One region of the Geobacillus sp. E263 genome, then DNA from elsewhere that is predicted to be linked to it. Evidence: riboswitches for the same ligand, from Rfam matches in the RefSeq annotation. Region 1 holds a riboswitch; each other region holds the start of a gene.
What was found. Region 1 has a riboswitch for S-adenosylmethionine ahead of FNL97_RS15370 (phosphoadenylyl-sulfate reductase). Riboswitches for the same ligand answer to the same signal wherever they lie in the genome.
Positions count from the first base shown of each region.

Region 1 (6,200 bases):
GCCCATTTGAAATAATCCCATTCTTCTTGCGGAATGGAAGAGAATCCATGCTTTGCATAATAAGGAATATCTTCAAAAATTTTTAGCCCGTCTTTTTTGAGCTTTTTTAATTCCGTTTTGTTTAAATTCGGGTTATTTGCCCATACTTTTTCGTATGCCATTTAAAATTCCCCCTTGATAAAATTTCGATCGCGCAAGTAAGCAAGCACTTGATTGGCGCATTCATCGATCGTGTAGCGATGTGTTTCAATCGTTAATTCCGGAGAGACAGGCGCTTCATACGGAGAATCAATCCCGGTAAAATCGCGAATTTCTCCGTTTCTTGCTTTTTTATACAATCCTTTTGGATCGCGTCTTTCACATTCTTCTAACGGGCATTTCACATAAATTTCGATAAACTCATCTTTTTCTACTAAATGCCGAACAAGTTCACGATCTTGAGCAAAAGGAGAAATAAATGCCGTTAAGACGAATTGCCCGCTGTCAACAAACAGCTTGGCGACTTCGCCGATACGGCGGATATTTTCGGTGCGGTCTTCTGCAGAGAAGCCAAGGTCTTTATTTAAACCGTGGCGTATGTTATCGCCGTCTAACACATAATTTTGAATGCCAAGATCAAATAATTTTTTTGACACGGCATTGGCGATCGTCGATTTGCCGGAGCCGGAAAGCCCGGTAAACCATAAAATGCAGCTATGATGCCCATTTCGTTTGCGACGATCTTCTTTTGTAATCGCGGTTTGGTGCCAAACGATGTTCGTGCTCAATTTTCTTCCTCCTTTAACGAGTAGATTGGGATACAGCTTCGCGCTGCTGCAACCCTTTCATTAATACTGCAACTACTTCCGGGCGGCTAAACGTGCTCGGCGGCACTTGGCCGTTGCGCAGCATTTCCCGCACTTTTGTGCCGGATAATACAACATGGTATTTTGAATCATGCGGGCATGTTTTCGTCGACGCCATGCCTTCGCATTTCGTGCAATAAAAGCTATGTTCGAAAAACAGCGGCGTAATGCCCAGTTCTTCCGGTGTGAAATTTAAAAAGATTTTTTGCGCATCATACGTGCCATAGTAATTGCCGACGCCGGCATGGTCGCGGCCGACGATGAAGTGGGTGCAGCCGAAGTTTTTGCGCACCATCGCATGGAAAATCGCTTCACGCGGTCCGGCGTAGCGCATCGCTGCTTGGAACACTCCTAGAAAGACACGATTTTGCGGATAGTAGTTTTCCAACAATACTTGATAGCTTTCCATGCGGATGTCTGCTGGAATATCGTCCTCTTTTGTTTCACCGACAAGCGGGTTTAAAAAGAGACCGTCGACGATTTCGAGCGCGCATTTTTGGATGTATTCATGGGCGCGATGGACAGGGTTTCTCGTTTGAAAACCGACAACGGTTTTCCAGCCAAGCTCGGCAAAACGCTTACGTGTTTCGGCCGGATCGAAGTAGAATGGAGCGAAACGCCCTTTATCAGTGCGTTTTACTAATGTAATCGGGCCGCCTACATATACATTTGGCTTTTCAAATAGTTTCCGTACGCCTGGATGTTTGAGTTCATCCGTTTTATAAACGAGAAGTGCTTCTTTTGTTTTATCAGGTTGATAGATTTCTTGAATATCAATGACTCCATAGACTTCTCCGTTGTAAACGAGTTTGGCCGTTTCGCCGACGGAAAGCTCTTTTGCTTTTTCTTTTGTTACAGCAAGTGTAATGGGAATGCTCCATACGGTACCGTCGGTTAAGCGCATCGTTTCAACGACAGAGTCATAATCGTCTTTGGTCAAAAATCCAGTAAGCGGACTGTAAGCTCCCGTTCCGATCAGTTCTAAATCACTTAATTCGGCATTTGTCAGCTCAATTTCTTTTGTCAGTGCATCCAATGGGTAGTCAGGATTCCATCGATTGATTAATGTACCTCCGTGTGGAATGCTTAAGCTCATTGTTCATAACCCCCTGGAATTAGTATTTCATATAGGAAAACTATGATTTATGATTAAATGCCACCGCCGTTTTCATGCAACGATCGTTTTTCTTCCGTTATGGTTTTTTTCAGGCTAATGATGCCAAGGGTGGCAAGACAAACGCTGCAAATAGCTATGATCGTGTAAAGATCGCTATCAAGAAGCAGCTTGACAAGGCTGTAGGAAATGACTAGCGAAAAAATCGGCGATACGAACCAAACTTTTAAAAGCTGAATAACGATTCGTTTTTGCCAAATGTAAAAACCGTTTTTCGCCGTCCCGATGCCGATAATTGCTGATGTTGTAATTTGCGTTAATGGCACCGGCAGTCCGAAAATGGACGAAACAATGACAAGTATCGCTCCAGTGCCGGAGATAGCACTGCCTTCAAACGGAGAAAAGTTCGTAATTTTTTTCCCGTTTGTTTCTAAGACTCGTCTTCCCAGTAAAATCGCGCCAAGAGCAACAAACAGCCCGCCGAAAACAGTCGCGTATGAAACGGAAATCAAACCGGCACCGACAAGCGGTCCGACTGCGTTAGCAACGTTGTTCATTCCGGCGGAGAACGCTTCAAAAAAGCCAGTAATAATGAGAAGCGTCATAAACGTTTTTTGCCATGTGCCTTGTTCTAATTGTGGATATTTTTGCTTTAGCGTTAAAAACCACTTACCGATAAAAAACGTGAAAACAAAGGCAATAATCGGAATAATGATCCATATAGAAACAATAAACACCAATTGATGAAAGTATACTGCTTGATAAGCGATGCCGACGCCGACAACGGACCCGACTGTAATTTCACTTGTGGATAGCGGAATGCCCATGATGTTGGCAGCAAATAGTGAAATGGCCGCTGCTGTCAAAATGATGACGACAATTTGAATCGTCAATATAGATGATGGCACGATTCCTGATCCGATCGTTTTGACAACTTCGCCGCCGCCTAGACTGCCAAGAAAAACTCCTAACCCGCAAAGAAGAAGAGCTGTTGATTTACGTTGGATAGCGCCTGATCCGTAAGCAACTCCCATCGCAGCGGCAGCTCCGCTTGCTCCGATATTCATCGCAAAGAAGAAGGAAACAATAAAAGCAACTGCTAGGAGCATCATCATGCCTCTCCTTATGTGATGTGAAGCCCGCACTCTGTTTTCCCGTGACCGACCCATCTGCCGGAGCGTAAATCATTTGGATCGAGTGCAGGGGACGTACAAGGTTCACAACCAATGCTTGGATAGCCGCGATCGTGAAGTACATTGTACGGAAGATGATGTTTGTATACATAATTCCATACATCTTTCCATGTCCAATGAATAAGCGGGCATATTTTAATCGATTGGAATTTGTCATCTTTATTGATATATTCGACATGGCTGCGTGTTGGCGATTGTTCGCGGCGCAATCCGGAAATCCAAGCGGTTACCCCTGTTAATACTTCGCGCAGCGGAATGACTTTTCGCAATTCACAACATTTATTTGGGTTGTGTTTCCATAATTCATTCCCGAACTGTTGCGCTTGTTCTTCTAGTGATAAACTTGGTTTTTTCATCACGATGCGGAGGAAAGGATATTTTTCTTTTACTTTTTCGATCGTTTCATACGTTTCGCGAAAGTGGAGCCCTGTGTCAAGAAACACGATTTCCGCATCTCGTTTCACTTTCGAAATTAAGTCAATCAAAACAATCCCTTCAATTCCAAAGCTGCAGGCATAAACAACATCATCTTTATATTCGTCGTATGCCCAAGTAAGAACATCAAGCGCTCCTTTTGTTTCATTGTCGTGAGGGAATGAAGGTTTTTCTTGCTCCCATGTGTGATAAGTCAGCATATTGCTCCTCCTTTAAAAATCCTATAAAGTAAAGCGGATTAATCGGCTATATAGTTATAAAAATAAACGACTATTTTCTGTAATGGCGCTATGTCCAGTCATAAAAAACGCTCCCCATTTTGGAAAGAGCGAAAAGGTCGCACACTCACCCTATCTTCCAAAATGGCACCCATTTTGCTGGAATTAGCACCTTACTTTTTCATGAAGCAGGTTGCCGGAGTTCATCGGGCCAGTTCCCTCCCTCACTCTCGATAAGTTTGATGTAATTGATTAAAATTTTAACATAATTCACACAAAAGTCAATCCTAGTTTTTCGATAGGAATTAATTTTTTGCTGATATAACACAGTAGAGGAATAAAGAAATCAGGAAAGAAAAGGGCGGTTTGTTGTCCGACCTTTTCCATGCATGTCAACCGGATAATAGGGAATTATGCAAAACAGAGGATGCAGAAACGCGGATCGGCAATGTTACTTCGACGGTTGTTCCTTTATTCTCTTCACTCATAATCGACATCGTTCCACCGTGGTCTTCGATAATTTTTTTACTGATCATTATTCCGAGGCCAGTACCTTTTTCTTTTGTTGTAAAGAACGGTTTTCCTATTTTTTCTAGCTGTTCTTTTGGAATTCCGCAGCCTTCGTCGATAAAGCGGATAAGAACGGAATATTCATCCTTTTTTTGTGCCTCAATAAAAATATGTCCACCGCTTTTCATCGCTTCCATTGCATTTTTTAAGAAATTAATAAATACTTGCTTTAATCCGTTTTCGTCACATTCAATGAGAGGAAGAGATGGATCAATTTTTGTAATAATTTGGATGTTATGCAAAATACCTTGTGTTTCTAATAAAGTGGTGACATGTTGAAGCAAAACGCCAATATCACTTTTTGTAAATTTGGTTGCTTGTGGTTTTGCCAACACTAATAGTTCGCCTAAAATAAGTTCAATGCGCTGAATTTCTGATTCAATAATGTGAAGGTAAGGTTTTTTCACGTCAAGTTCGAATTGCAATAGTTGTATAAATCCTTTTATGGCTGTAAGCGGATTGCGAATTTCATGGGCGATCCCAGCCGCTAGCTGGCCGGCAACTGAGAGCTTTTCCGATGTTCGAATGAATTCTTCTGTTTTTTTCAGTTCGGTAATATCGGTGAATGTCAATACCGCATCAACGACGGCTCCATTTTCCAAAACAGGCGTTACCGTATAGGAAACGGGGAAATGGGTACCATCTTTTTTCCAAAAAATATCTTCACTAATATGATATGTTTTCCCATCTTGAATGGCGAGATCAATTGGGCATTCATCAATAGAGTAAGGAGTTCCATCTTTTTTCGTATGGTGAATGATATCATGCGATGCTTTTCCAATGGCTTCTTCCGCTTTATATCCCGTCATTCGTTCTGCAGCTGGATTCCAGAAAACGATATTTCCATGTTTATCAATCCCACAAACTCCTTCAGCAATAGAATTTAATATGAGTGTATGTTTATGATATAAGTTTTCCAGCTCTTTTCGGTAGCGATTGAGTTCCGTCATATTTTGGCCAATCACATAAATTCCTTTCAAGCGATTTCCATGAATTATTGGAATGGTTTTAAAATGCATGTCAATAATTTTTCCATTTTTATGCTTTACTTGTAAATCATATTCACAACTTTCTCCTTTTAATGTTCGTTCAAATTTTTTTTTTGCTTTTTCAATTTGGTCTGGGGCGATAAACTGAGTAAAATGTTTGCCAATATATTCGCGTGGTTTGTATCCAAGCATTTTTCTTACTTCAGGGTTGCCGGATATAAGTAGCCCATTTATGTCTAGCAGAAGAATCACATCAGGGTATTCGAAAAAAAGACATTTATGACATTGTTTATTTTCTTTTAATAAGCGGCTAATGATAAATGCGGACGCTGCCAAACAAAAGGCGCTGAGCACAGCAACGATGGAGCTGAACAAAAATCGAGTGAAAGAATCCGCCATATGGGGAAAATGTATTGACCAAACCACAAGGCTGATGATGCATATGATTGCTGCTGTAGAGAGCATGTAAATAGGAAATGTGTGGGCGAATAGTATTTTCAATAATATGTAAGAAACGATTACGGTAATGAAGAATAATAGAATGATAAATAACACGTAATGAATACCGCCAGAGATCATTTTTATTCTCCTCTCCCGCCTTAAAACATTAGAACTTAGACATAATTATACGAAAATAAAGATAATTTGAGTAGAACCAATAAAAAACGCTGCCCAAAGCGAAAAGGACAGCGATAGATGTTTCCGCCTTACATGGATACGTAAGTATGGTATTGTACATAATGAATCATTGAAAAGCGACGTTTCCTTCAGCATTTTTTACTTTTTGCGTAAGTTTCCTAACTCCTCGGCGATGGCCTGCATCTCGCTTGGGCTAA
Region 1 covers NZ_CP041632.1:2,983,879-2,990,078, reverse strand. The annotation lists gene FNL97_RS15390 (nitrite/sulfite reductase) at 1-161, opposite strand, end outside; gene cysC (adenylyl-sulfate kinase) at 162-767, opposite strand; gene sat (sulfate adenylyltransferase) at 781-1,941, opposite strand; gene cysP (sulfate permease) at 1,995-3,068, opposite strand; gene FNL97_RS15370 (phosphoadenylyl-sulfate reductase) at 3,083-3,787, opposite strand; SAM riboswitch class I at 3,935-4,045, opposite strand; gene FNL97_RS15365 (PAS domain-containing sensor histidine kinase) at 4,198-5,943, opposite strand; gene FNL97_RS15360 (DUF1128 domain-containing protein) at 6,142-6,200, opposite strand, start outside.

Region 2 (6,200 bases), 1.0 Mb from region 1:
CCCCCTCTCTTCTTAGAAGAAGAGGGGTTTTATTATAAAAGGTAAAGGGGGAGAGAGTTTCAATGAGTGAAAAACAATACCGTTTCGAAACAGTAGCCATTCATGGCGGATTAAAGCCTGATCCTGCCACTGGAGCGCGTGCGGTTCCTATTTATCAATCGAACGCCTATTTATTTGCCAATACGGATCATGCCGCGAACCTTTTTGGTCTAAAAGAAGAAGGATATATTTATACACGCATCCACAATCCGACGGTTACCGTATTGGAAGAAAGGGTGGCACAGCTGGAAGGTGGAGTGGGCAGTCTTGCTCTCGCTAGCGGAATGGCCGCCATTACACTGGCCATTTTGAATATCGCCGGAGCTGGGGATGAAATTGTATCGGCATCTACGTTATATGGCGGTACATATAATTTGTTCGTCAATACATTGCCGAAATACGGAATTAAAACCCACTTTGTCGATCCGTCTAATCCGGAAAATTTCCGAGCAGCGATTACACCAAAAACGAAAGCAATTTTCGCCGAAACGATTGGCAACCCTAGTTTGCACATATTAGATATTGAGGCGGTGGCGCAAATCGCTCGTGAAGCGGGAATTCCGCTCATTATCGACAACACATTCGCCACTCCTTATTTGTGCAGACCAATTGAACATGGGGCGAATATCGTGATCCATTCCGCCACAAAATGGCTTGTTGGGAATGGGACGACCTTAGGCGGCATCATTGTTGATGGTGGTAATTTTGACTGGAATTCGCCGAAGTTTCCAGGATTTATTACTCCTGATCCAAGCTATCACAACCTTGTGTATGCTGAGGCGTTTGGACCTGCTGCATACATTGTCAAAGCTCGCGTGCAGCTGCTTCGCGATTTAGGTCCAGCGATTAGCCCATTTAATGCCTTTCAAATTCAGCTTGGTCTTGAAACATTGCATGTACGTATGAAAGAACATATTGCGAATACAAGAAAAATCGTCGAGTATTTAGATCGTCATCCAGCAATAGAGTGGGTGCTTTATCCAGAACATGGCAGTCATCCAGCAAAAGAACTAGCGAAAAAATATTTGCCAAAAGGAGCGGGTTCCATCGTTGTATTTGGCGTAAAAGGCGGCAGAGAGGCAGGAGCGAAATTGATCAACAGTGTAAAATTATGGTCGCATGTTGCCAACGTTGGCGACGCGAAAAGTTTAATTATCCATCCTGCAAGCACCACACATCAACAGCTAAACGAAGAAGAACTAAAATCATCTGGAGTGACAGAAGATTTAGTTCGTCTATCTGTCGGCATCGAAAATATCGATGACTTAATCGAAGATTTAGAACAGGCAATTGCGGCTGCTACCGGAATTACATCTGATGTTTCCGTCTCATAATCACAAGAAATGATAATCATGCCATTTTCCATAATGATATAACATTTCTATTGACACTATTCGACATATAGTGATAAAATCACATTCGTAATTATTGAGAGATTTTAATTGAATAAAGTGTTTTTTGTGCTCTTATCAAGAGAGGTGGAGGGATGTGCCCAATGAAGCCCGGCAACCGTCAGCGTACTCGCTGAAATGGTGCCAATTCACACAAAGCGTCTGCTTTGAGAGATAAGAGACAGAACGGTAATCATTGCCTTTCTGTTCTCTTGAGCAGAAAGGCTTTCTTTTTGCGGCGAGCCGTCTTTTACATGAGGGAAGGTGGAAATGTGCATGATTACATTAGAAAACGTGACAAAAATATATGAAGCGGCCAATGGATCTGTAACAGCAGTGGATAATGTCTCTTTGCAAATTAAAGAAGGCGAAATTTTCGGAATCATCGGATATAGCGGGGCGGGAAAAAGTTCATTAATCCGTCTCCTTAACGGATTGGAAAAACCGACCAAAGGGAAAGTCATTGTCGCTGGACGGGATATTGCTAATATTAAAGGAAAGGAATTGCGAAAGGCCCGTCAGGAAATCGGAATGATTTTTCAGCATTTTAATTTATTATGGTCAAGAACGGTTCGCGAAAACATTGCGTTTCCATTAGAAATTGCCGGTGTACCGAAAGAACAGCGGAAAAAACGAGTAGACGAGTTGATTCAGCTTGTAGGTTTGCAAGGAAGAGAAAACGCCTATCCGTCACAGCTTAGCGGCGGGCAAAAGCAGCGCGTCGGCATCGCGCGCGCTTTGGCGAACAATCCAAAAGTGTTATTGTGCGATGAGGCGACATCCGCGCTAGACCCGCAGACAACCGACTCCATTTTGGAACTTTTGGTGGATATTAATAAGCGTTTAGGATTGACAATTGTATTAATTACCCATGAAATGCACGTGATTCGTAAAATTTGCAACCGCGTTGCAGTGATGGAAAACGGAAAAATTGTCGAACAAGGAGAAGTGCTGCAAGTGTTCCGGCAGCCAAAGCAGGAGATTACGAAACGATTTGTACAGCAGGTCATCGAACCGGAGGAAACGAAAGAAACGATTGCGCATTTACTCGATAAATATCCAAAAGGAACGGTTTTTCAATTGACGTTTGTTGGAGAGGTTACGGAACAGCCGCTGATTGCTAACGTTGTTCGCCAATTTCAAGTTGATGCGAATATTCTTCAAGGAAAAATTTCGCAAACTCATCAAGGCGCTTACGGTGTGCTGTTTGTTCATATGGATGGAGAGAAAGAGGAAGTTGCCCGCGCGATCGATTATATTCGAAAGCAGCAAGTAGCGGTGGAGGTGATTACGGATGCTCGCTAACCTCTTACCAAATGTAGAGTGGGATATGATTTGGGCAGCGACCGTTGAAACGCTTTATATGACAGGAATTTCTGTCGTTGCAACATTTATATTAGGAACGATTCTTGGACTGCTTTTATTTTTAACGTCAAAGGGAAACTTATGGGAAAACAGCTTGGCGAATATGATCATCGCCGCTATCGTTAACATTTTTCGTTCCATCCCATTTATCATATTAATTATTTTGTTAATCCCGTTTACGAAATTCGTTGTCGGAACGATTCTTGGCGCAAATGCGGCATTGCCAGCACTCATTATTGGAGCGGCGCCATTTTACGCGAGAATGGTGGAAATTGCGCTTCGCGAAATTGATAAAGGTGTCATCGAAGCGGCCAAAGCGATGGGAGCGACAACGGCCACGATTATTTGGAAAGTGCTTCTTCCAGAGTCATTGCCTGCTCTTGTATCTGGAATTACCGTCACTGCAATTGCTTTAGTTGGATATACAGCGATGGCAGGGGTCGTTGGCGCCGGCGGCCTTGGCAACTTAGCGTATCTTGAAGGATTTCAGCGCAATCATAACGATGTGACATTTGTCGCAACCGTGCTTGTATTAGTAATTGTGTTTGTGATTCAGTTTATCGGTGACTTTGTCACTTCCAAAATAGATAAACGATAAAAGGGGGAAGATCAATATGAAAAAATGGATTAGTGCATTATTTGCCATCGTTCTTGTGTTGGCTTTGGCAGCATGCGGAGGCAATAACAACGCTGATGGTGGCAAAAAAGAAGGGAAATTAACAAAATTAGTGGTTGGAGCTTCCAATGTCCCGCATGCAGAAATTTTAGAAAAAGCACAACCGATTTTAAAAGAAAAAGGCATTGACTTAAAAATTGTTAAATTCCAAGATTATGTTTTACCAAACAAAGCGTTAGCAGATAAAGAAATTGATGCCAATTATTTCCAACATATTCCATATTTAGAAGCACAGAAAAAAGAACATGGATATGACTTTGTCAACGCTGGCGGCATTCATATTGAGCCAATCGGTCTTTACTCGAAAAAATATAAAAGCCTCGAAGAATTGCCAGACGGTGCGACGATCATCATGAGCAACTCGGTTGCAGACCATGGTCGCATTTTATCGATGCTGCAAGAAAAAGGGTTAATTAAATTAAAAGAAGGTATCGATAAAACAAAAGCTACGGTCAAAGACATTGTGGAAAATCCAAAACATTTAAAATTTGAAGCAGATGTGGAAGCAGGATTGCTGCCGCAAATTTATAAAAACGGCGAAGGCGATGCTGTGCTCATCAACGCCAACTATGCGCTTGACGCGGGATTAGATCCTGCGAAAGATCCAATTGCTGTTGAGTCGCCGAAAGATAACCCATATGTCAATATTATCGCTGTACGCAAAGGCGATGAAAACCGCAAAGAAATTAAAACGCTTGTCGAAGTGTTACAGTCGAAAGAAATTCAAGACTTTATTAAAGAAAAATATAAAGGTGCTGTCATTCCAGCAGCGCAATAAAATAACGGAAGCGGTCCGCTTCCGTTATTTTTATAAAACAATCTTGATCAAAATATTTTTCACTATGAACATAGTGATATTCTCTTCAAAAGGTTGCTAATACTTTTCATTTGTTATAAGATTGTAATGAGAATAAAATGAGAATGGAAAGACAAGCAAGTCAATGATATACACAATTTTTAGTGAAAATTGGAGGTATTCTTCATGGCAGTGTTAACAATTAAAGATCTTCACGTATCCGTTGAAGGAAAAGAAATTTTAAAAGGTGTGAATTTAGAAGTAAAAGGCGGAGAAATTCACGCGATTATGGGTCCGAACGGAACGGGAAAATCAACGTTATCGTCGGCGATTATGGGACATCCAAAATATGAAGTAACAAAAGGAAGCATTACATTAGACGGGCAAAACGTGTTGGAGATGGAAGTGGATGAACGTGCACGCGCCGGTTTGTTTTTGGCGATGCAGTATCCAAGCGAAATCAGCGGGGTAACGAACGCCGATTTCCTTCGCGCCGCTATCAATGCCCGGCTTGGCGAAGGCAATGAAATCTCGCTAATGAAATTTATCCGCAAGCTGGATGAAAAAATGGCGTTTCTAGAAATGAACCCAGATATGGCGCATCGCTATCTAAATGAAGGATTCTCCGGCGGAGAGAAAAAACGCAACGAAATTCTTCAATTAATGATGCTTGAACCGAAAATCGCGATTTTGGACGAGATCGACTCCGGTCTTGATATTGATGCATTAAAAATTGTTTCAAAAGGAATTAATGAAATGCGCAGCAGCGAATTCGGCTGTTTGATCATTACGCACTATCAGCGTTTACTAAACTACATCACACCGGATTATGTGCATGTCATGATGCAAGGGCGTATCGTAAAATCCGGTGGTCCGGAGTTGGCACAACGTCTTGAAGCGGAAGGATACGATTGGATTAAAAAAGAACTTGGCATTGAAGATGAAACGGTTGAGCAAGAAGCGTAAGCGTTAGGAGGAGTATTATATTATGACGACAGGAACAAAAATACCATTCGACCAACAATATGTGCGCTCATTTTCCAGCGGACGCGGCGAACCGGACTGGCTTTTACAGCTTCGCTTACAAGCTCTTGCTAAAGCAGAAGAGTTGCCGCTGCCAAAGCCGGATAAAACAAAAATTGACAAATGGAATTTCACACAATTTGCTAATCATGTAGTGGAAAGCGCGCCGTTTGCTTCATTAGATGAATTGCCTGAAGCAGTAAAGGCGCTTATTGAAGCAGGAGAGGGAACGAAAAACTTATATGTCCAACGCGACCATACACCAGCATATTTATCTCTATCGGATGAGTTGAAAGCAAAAGGCGTCATTTTCACTGATATTTTCACAGCAGCACGTGAGCATGGGGATTTGTTGCAAAAATATTTGATGAAAGATGGCGTGAAAATTGACGAGCATCGTTTAACGGCGTTGCATGCTGCGCTACTTAACGGCGGTGTGTTCGTATATGTGCCGAAAAATGTTGTAGTGGATGTTCCGCTTCAAGCTGTTTATATTCAAGAAAATGATGATATCGCATTATTTAATCATGTCATCGTTGTAGCGGAAGATAATAGCCGGGTTGTTTATGTAGAAAACTATATTTCCGCAAAAGGAACTAGCAAAGCAGTTGTCAATATTGTCGCCGAAGTGTTTGCCAACACGAACGCTCGTGTGTTTTTTGCTGCGGTGGATAACTTGGCAAAAGGTATTACAACCTATGTAAACCGCCGCGGTATCGCTGCCCGTGATGGCCGCATTGAGTGGGCGCTCGGTTTAATGAACGATGGAGATACAGTTTCTGAAAACATTACCCGCTTAATGGGCGACGGTTCTTTCGGCGATACGAAAACGGTCGTTGTCGGTCGAGGAGAGCAAGTACAAAACTTTACGACAAGCGTTGTCCATTATGGTAAACATACAGAAGGCTAC
Region 2 covers NZ_CP041632.1:517,485-523,684, forward strand. The annotation lists gene FNL97_RS02575 (O-acetylhomoserine aminocarboxypropyltransferase/cysteine synthase family protein) at 63-1,373, shown strand; SAM riboswitch class I at 1,503-1,611, shown strand; gene FNL97_RS02580 (methionine ABC transporter ATP-binding protein) at 1,707-2,735, shown strand; gene FNL97_RS02585 (methionine ABC transporter permease) at 2,725-3,393, shown strand; gene FNL97_RS02590 (MetQ/NlpA family ABC transporter substrate-binding protein) at 3,410-4,249, shown strand; gene sufC (Fe-S cluster assembly ATPase SufC) at 4,454-5,233, shown strand; gene sufD (Fe-S cluster assembly protein SufD) at 5,256-6,200, shown strand, end outside.
Region 2: another riboswitch for S-adenosylmethionine. It lies ahead of FNL97_RS02580 (methionine ABC transporter ATP-binding protein); the one in region 1 lies ahead of FNL97_RS15370 (phosphoadenylyl-sulfate reductase).

Region 3 (6,200 bases), 460 kb from region 1:
GACTTATTCACTTGATCGCCGACAGATCGATATGCTCTTGATAATACGATAAACAATTTTAGCGATTGTTCAATGTCTTTCTCCCTCGTCATCCACAATCAAACCCTTTTGTCGGTTAAATTCAACGCCATTGTCAGTATTTATATTCCATCATTCTCTTCTCTAAAAATATTTTCTTATTTGCATTATACTTGAAATATTAAACACGGTGCAAATCTTTTTTAGGAAACCTGCGTTCCGGCAAGCGAGAATACTCGCTATTTGGTTATTTTTGTTTATTTAGTATATGATAAAATTATACTTATTCCTTGGGCGGTTATCACCTTTTATTTCAAAACGCATATAAAAACACTAAAGGTACGGAAAGGAGGATTTGATGAAACAAGTATTCATTGGGAGTATACTTTCCGCGTTATCCACTGGATTAGGTGCGATCCCAATTTTATTTTTGGCGAAATCGATTACTCACCGCTGGCGGGACATATTGCTGGCGTTTTCAGCTGGAATTATGATGGCGGCTTCCATGATGAGTTTAATTCCTGAAGCATTACAGGCAGGCAGTTTTTTCACTTTAACAATCGGGTTATTTTTTGGAGTCCTTATTTTAACCATTTTGGAAATGACGGTTCCGCATATTGATTTAGAACATACAAAAAAAGGAATTCAGTTTGATGAAAAAGCGATGCTCATTATTGCAGCCATTACGTTACATAACATTCCAGAAGGATTGTCGGTCGGGGTCAGCTATGCTTCGAACGTATCGGAAACAGGTAATTTAATCGCGCTAGCCATTGGATTACAAAACGCTCCGGAAGGATTTTTAGTCGCGCTTTTTTTAATTCATCAACAGATTGGAAGATGGAAGGCATTTATCATCGCTACACTTACAGGAGCGGTTGAAATCGTGACATCACTTCTCGGATTTTATTTAACATCCTTTTTTCGCGAGCTCGTCCCGTATGGCCTTGCATTCGCCGCAGGTGCAATGTTGTTTATTATTTATAAAGAACTCATTCCGGAAAGCCATGGGGATGGAAATGAGCGGACATCTACCTATTCGTTTATCATTGGCATATTATTTATGATTTTTTTAGTAGAATCGTTTTAATAAAAACACCCCCTGCCCGAAGGAGACAGGGGGTTACCGCCATTACTGGCCTACTTCTTCTTTTTCTTCGTACGGATGGGCGACCCAGCCGGACGGATCGATAAACAGGCGGACGGCGACGACTTGGCGGTCATCCATTAAGGTGAAATAATGCGGGTTTCCTTCCGGCACGGAAATGACATCGCCCGCTTCAAGTTCGACATCAAAATAGCCTGTTTCGCTGTCCCCTTTGATGATAAAAATGCCATGGCCAGCAGTAATAGCGCGCACCTCGTCTTCCGTATGAATGTGCACTTGTTCAAATTTTTTCAACAGTTCATCCAAATTCGGCGTCGCATCCGATAAAGCGACGATATCCCAAGTTTTGTAGCCTCTTCTCGCCGCCAAATCTTCAATTTCTTCTTTAAACGTTGCCAAAATTTCCTCTTTTTCTTCGTCGGTCAATACATATTTGTCGCGCAAATGTTCCGGCAGTTTGTTAATGTCCCAATGCTCGTACAACACGCCTTGTTTGTTTAAAAAGCTGCGGACATTTTCTTCCCCTTCAATCACTTCTCCCGTTTTTCTCACTTTGATTACTGCCATTGGAATTTCCCCCTTTATCAATTTTATGGTTTAACAACCGGCAGCACGGCGGCCTGCTTTAGAAGCAGCCACTTGACGTGCCAGCTGAATAAAAACTCCCATGCTTCTAAAAACTTCTTCGCCTCAAACGCATCCCGCCCCCAGACGGTGATGCCATGGTTGCGGATCAATACCGCGCCGGCGTCGCCGTTTACATGCTTGGCAAATTCCTTCGCAAGCGTTGGAATATGCGCGTAATTCGGAATAATCGGAATGCGGATGACCGCATCTTCTTCCCAAATCCCAAACGCTTTAATAATTTCCTGGCCGGAAAACGCAACTTCTCCCTCATCTCCGTACAATTCGGAGATAACATTATTGTCGATCGTATGGACGTGGAGGCTGCAGCCCGCGTTCGTTTTCTTGTAAATTTCCACATGCAAAAGCGTTTCGGCAGACGGCTTTAAATTCGTATTCTCCACTGGATTTCCGGAAGCGTCGACAAGCAAAAAATCTTCGTCTGTCTGCTTGCGTTTGTCTTTGCCGCTTGCCGTGACTAAAAAAGTGAGCGGGTCATCGGTTACCTTGATCGACAAGTTTCCGCTTGTGGCGAAAAACCAATCGCGCGCCGCCAATTCTGCTTTTACCTCGGCAAGCTCTTTCCATCTCTTTAGGAGCAAACTCATGACTTCACCTCCATCGTCTCCAGAAAATGAATGACATCGAAAAACGTTGTAAACGGCGTATGCGGAATATCTAGTTCTTGGCATTTTTGCAGCAAAAAGTCACGGGCGATAACATGATCCGCCAGCTTTGCCACTGCTAAATCAGTGATCGAATCGCCGATGACGATATGAAAGGCATCTGGCTTTGTCAATTTTCGCAGCAGCGACGGCTTGCAGCAGCCGCAGCCGTTTTGACACTGTTCATCACATGAATGCGGCCATGTAATGCGAATTGTCTCTCCGCTGAAATCAGAGCCATTGCAAAAGATGCGGTCTTTTTCGATGAGCCCTTCTAAAAGCGGATAGACAAAAAAGTCGATGCCGCCGCTTATGACATATAGCGAAATATCACGTTCCTTCGTAAACGCGACAAATTCGCGAAACCCGTCACGGATGCGGGCATTTTGTAAAATGAAATCGACAATCTCTTCTTTCCAACCCGATGGAAGAAGGGAAAACATCGCGCCAACCCCTTCTTGCACCGAGATGCGCTGTGATAATATATCGTCTTTTAACGTTTCCCACTCCGGCGGCGCAAACCGTTTCATAATCGCGATAATGTTGTCATTGTCTGTAATCGTCCCATCAAAATCACAAAAGATGATTGGTTTTGTCATGATGTCACCTCTACTGCGCCCCATAAGTCAATCGCCTTTCGCAATGCCTCATTTTCGCGCGCTGCTTCATGAAGCGATTTTCCGGCAAGAGCCGCATCGATCGCAGCGCGAAATGCTCTGCCGCCGCCTGTCGCTCCGTCTGGATGTCCGTGTATGCCGCCGCCTGCATTGACGATGCTATCTATGCCAAAATCGCGGAACAATAATGGCACAAGCCCTGGATGAATGCCAGCTGACGGAACTGGGAACGACCGTTTAAACGGCTCCTTATCATTCGTTAACTCCTCGGCAATGCCAAGCGCCTCTTCTTTATCAAGGGCAACGCTTCCGTATGGCGATGGAAAAAGCACAAAATCCGCCCCAACAAGGCGAAGCAATTTGCCAAGCAGCAAGGATGCTTTTATTCCGTAAAACTCCGATGGAGTAAGCGCCCCACTGAATGCCGGATGAGCCATGATCGGAATGGTGATCTCATCATCTTCTCGCAACCCTTGGAGCACATCCAAACCGTACGCAAATACGTTAAATAACAATACATCAGCTCCTAATTCGACTGCGCGTTTTGCTTTCTCCTTCAATTCGAACGTTTTTCCAGTCAAGTTCACCGCATATAACGTCCGTTTTCCTGTCTTTTCGTACACTTCGTTTAACACCGCTTTTCCAGCCGTAATTCGCTTTTCAAACGGCGTTAATTCGTTTTCAAACAAAATTTCATCGTCTTTCACCAGATCGACCCCGCCGAGCGCTTGTTGTTTCAGCTGCTCGGATAAGTAAGCTAAATCGCGGCCGATAACCCCTTTAAAAATGCTCATCAGAAGCGGACGGTCATATACATCCAATTTTTTACGGATTCCGTCAATGCCAAAACGCGGGCCAGGAAACTTTCTTTTCCATTCGTCGGAAAACGTTAAATCTAGCAATCTCACTTCTCCATCCAGCGACAATTTGCCAAACACCGTCGTTAAAAGCGCCGGAATATCCGCGCTAAAGTTTAAGCTCGGGTACGCAATGCGAACGATTCCACGCTTCAATCGTTTTCCAAAGTAACGGTTGACGCGTTCGCTCTCCTCGAGTTCTTGCACGCTTACAACTACTCCTTTATGCTTGCGCAATTGTTCCTGCTCAAGAAGCGGCAAATCCGTCCACGAACCAACGGTCAGCCCAAGCGCGATTCCTTCCGCCTTTTTCTCTAAATCTTTTTCATCGTGAATAAGATATGTGGCAATTACTTGACTCATGATCATCCCTCTTTTCTGTTCATCCATCAAAAAAACCTCTTCATAAGAAGAGGCTTTATTTATTCACGCTCTTCTTATCTCTCAGCGTTTCCGCTGCAAGAATTAGCACCGTGCTTAACCATCGTTAAGCCGGTTGCCGGGCTTCATTGGGCTTGTCCCTCCGCCTGCTCTTGATAAGAATGCTTGCAATATCGTATTCACTTTTCAAACTATTCTCGCTCGCAAATTTAATTTGAATTATGACAGTATTTTTTCGCTCTGTCAATCATTTTTTAACCCATTTTAGAAAAGACCAAGCTTCGCAATCCGTTCCGCCGCTTCTTGCAGGCGGGATTCGCTTGTTAATAATCCGACGCGCACATAGCCTTCGCCATGCTTGCCGAATCCAATTCCCGGCGCGACAACGACATGCGCTTTTTCCAGCAAATAGTCAGAAAAACGCTCCGATGTCCATCCGTTCGGCACCGGAAGCCACGCAAAAAATGAACCTTTTGGAGCGGCAACATCCCAGCCAATTTGCCGCAACGCGTCAATAAGCGTATTGCGCCGCGATTCATACAGTGCGACAAGCTCTTCCACGCAGCGCTGCGAAGAAAGCAATGCGGTTGCCGCCGCTTCTTGAATGGCGCCAAACAAACTCACATATAAATGGTCTTGCAGCAAGTTAATCGCCGCGATCACACTCTCATTTCCAACGGCAAACGCCACGCGCCAGCCCGCCATATTATATGTTTTGGAGAATGTATAAATTTCAACGCCAATTTCTTTTGCCCCCTCTGCTTGGAGAAAGCTGACCGGTTTTTTTCCGTCAAAGCCAATCGCACCGTAAGCAAAATCATGAACGACGCAAATTCCGTGTTTTGCAGCAAACGACACTGTTTCTTCAAAGAACTCCTTAGAAGCGATCGCCCCAGTCGGGTTATTCGGATAGTTTAAAAACATGATTTTTGCTTTTTCTGCGATATGTTCAGGAATTTCAGCATAATCAGGCAAAAACTGATTTTCCGCACGCAATGGCATCATCACCATTTTCGCACGGGCCAGCGCAATCCCCGACCAATAATCCGGATATCCCGGGTCAGGCACGAGCACAATATCGCCTGGATTGGCTAAACATTGCGGAATCTCTACAAGCCCTGCCTTTCCGCCAAACAAAATCGCCACTTCTTTTTCCGGATCAATGGCAACGCCGTATTCGCGTTCATAAAACGCAGCAACGGCGCGTTTCAAAAAGGAATATCCTTGAAATGGCGAATATTTGTGATATTTCGGGTTCGCCACCGCTTTTTGCATCGCCTCAACGATATGCGGCGGCGTCGGCTGGTCGGGGTTTCCTTGCCCTAAATTGATGATGTCATGCCCCTCCGCCATTTTTTTTGCGACTTTATCGACAAGCGAAGCAAAAAACTGTTTTGGAAGGCTCTGCAATAACTCGGATGGAGGAAACTGTTTCATCATGAACACCTTCTCAAAAATTTCTTGAAATTCTAGTGCAAAATCATATATCGTAAAAATCAAAATGTAAAGTAAAATTTTTTCGAGGTGAATGTTCATGACGATAAAAATCGCATGTCTTCAGCTAGATATCGCTTTTGGCAATCCTAATGAAAACGAACGGCGCGTTGAAAGAGAGATAGAAAAAATTTCAAAAAATCACCCAGATATTATCGTCCTTCCTGAACTATGGACGACTGGCTATGACTTAACCAGACTCGATGAGATTGCCGATGAGGGCGGTATGCGTACAAAAGCGTTCATTCAAAAACTTGCCAAGTCGCATCATGTCAATATTGTCGCTGGATCAATTGCCAGAAAAACAGATCGCGGCGTCACCAATACGATGTACATCGCCGACCGAAACGGCATCATCGTTGGCGAATATAGCAAACTCCATTTGTTCCAGCTGATGGATGAACATCTTTACTTACAGCCAGGGGAAGAAATGGGA
Region 3 covers NZ_CP041632.1:2,526,117-2,532,316, forward strand. The annotation lists gene FNL97_RS12980 (MarR family winged helix-turn-helix transcriptional regulator) at 1-92, opposite strand, end outside; gene FNL97_RS12985 (ZIP family metal transporter) at 377-1,108, shown strand; gene mtnD (acireductone dioxygenase) at 1,151-1,693, opposite strand; gene FNL97_RS12995 (methylthioribulose 1-phosphate dehydratase) at 1,717-2,358, opposite strand; gene mtnX (2-hydroxy-3-keto-5-methylthiopentenyl-1-phosphate phosphatase) at 2,355-3,014, opposite strand; gene mtnW (2,3-diketo-5-methylthiopentyl-1-phosphate enolase) at 3,011-4,252, opposite strand; SAM riboswitch class I at 4,324-4,432, opposite strand; gene FNL97_RS13010 (pyridoxal phosphate-dependent aminotransferase) at 4,535-5,707, opposite strand; gene FNL97_RS13015 (carbon-nitrogen family hydrolase) at 5,805-6,200, shown strand, end outside.
Region 3: another riboswitch for S-adenosylmethionine. It lies ahead of mtnW (2,3-diketo-5-methylthiopentyl-1-phosphate enolase); the one in region 1 lies ahead of FNL97_RS15370 (phosphoadenylyl-sulfate reductase).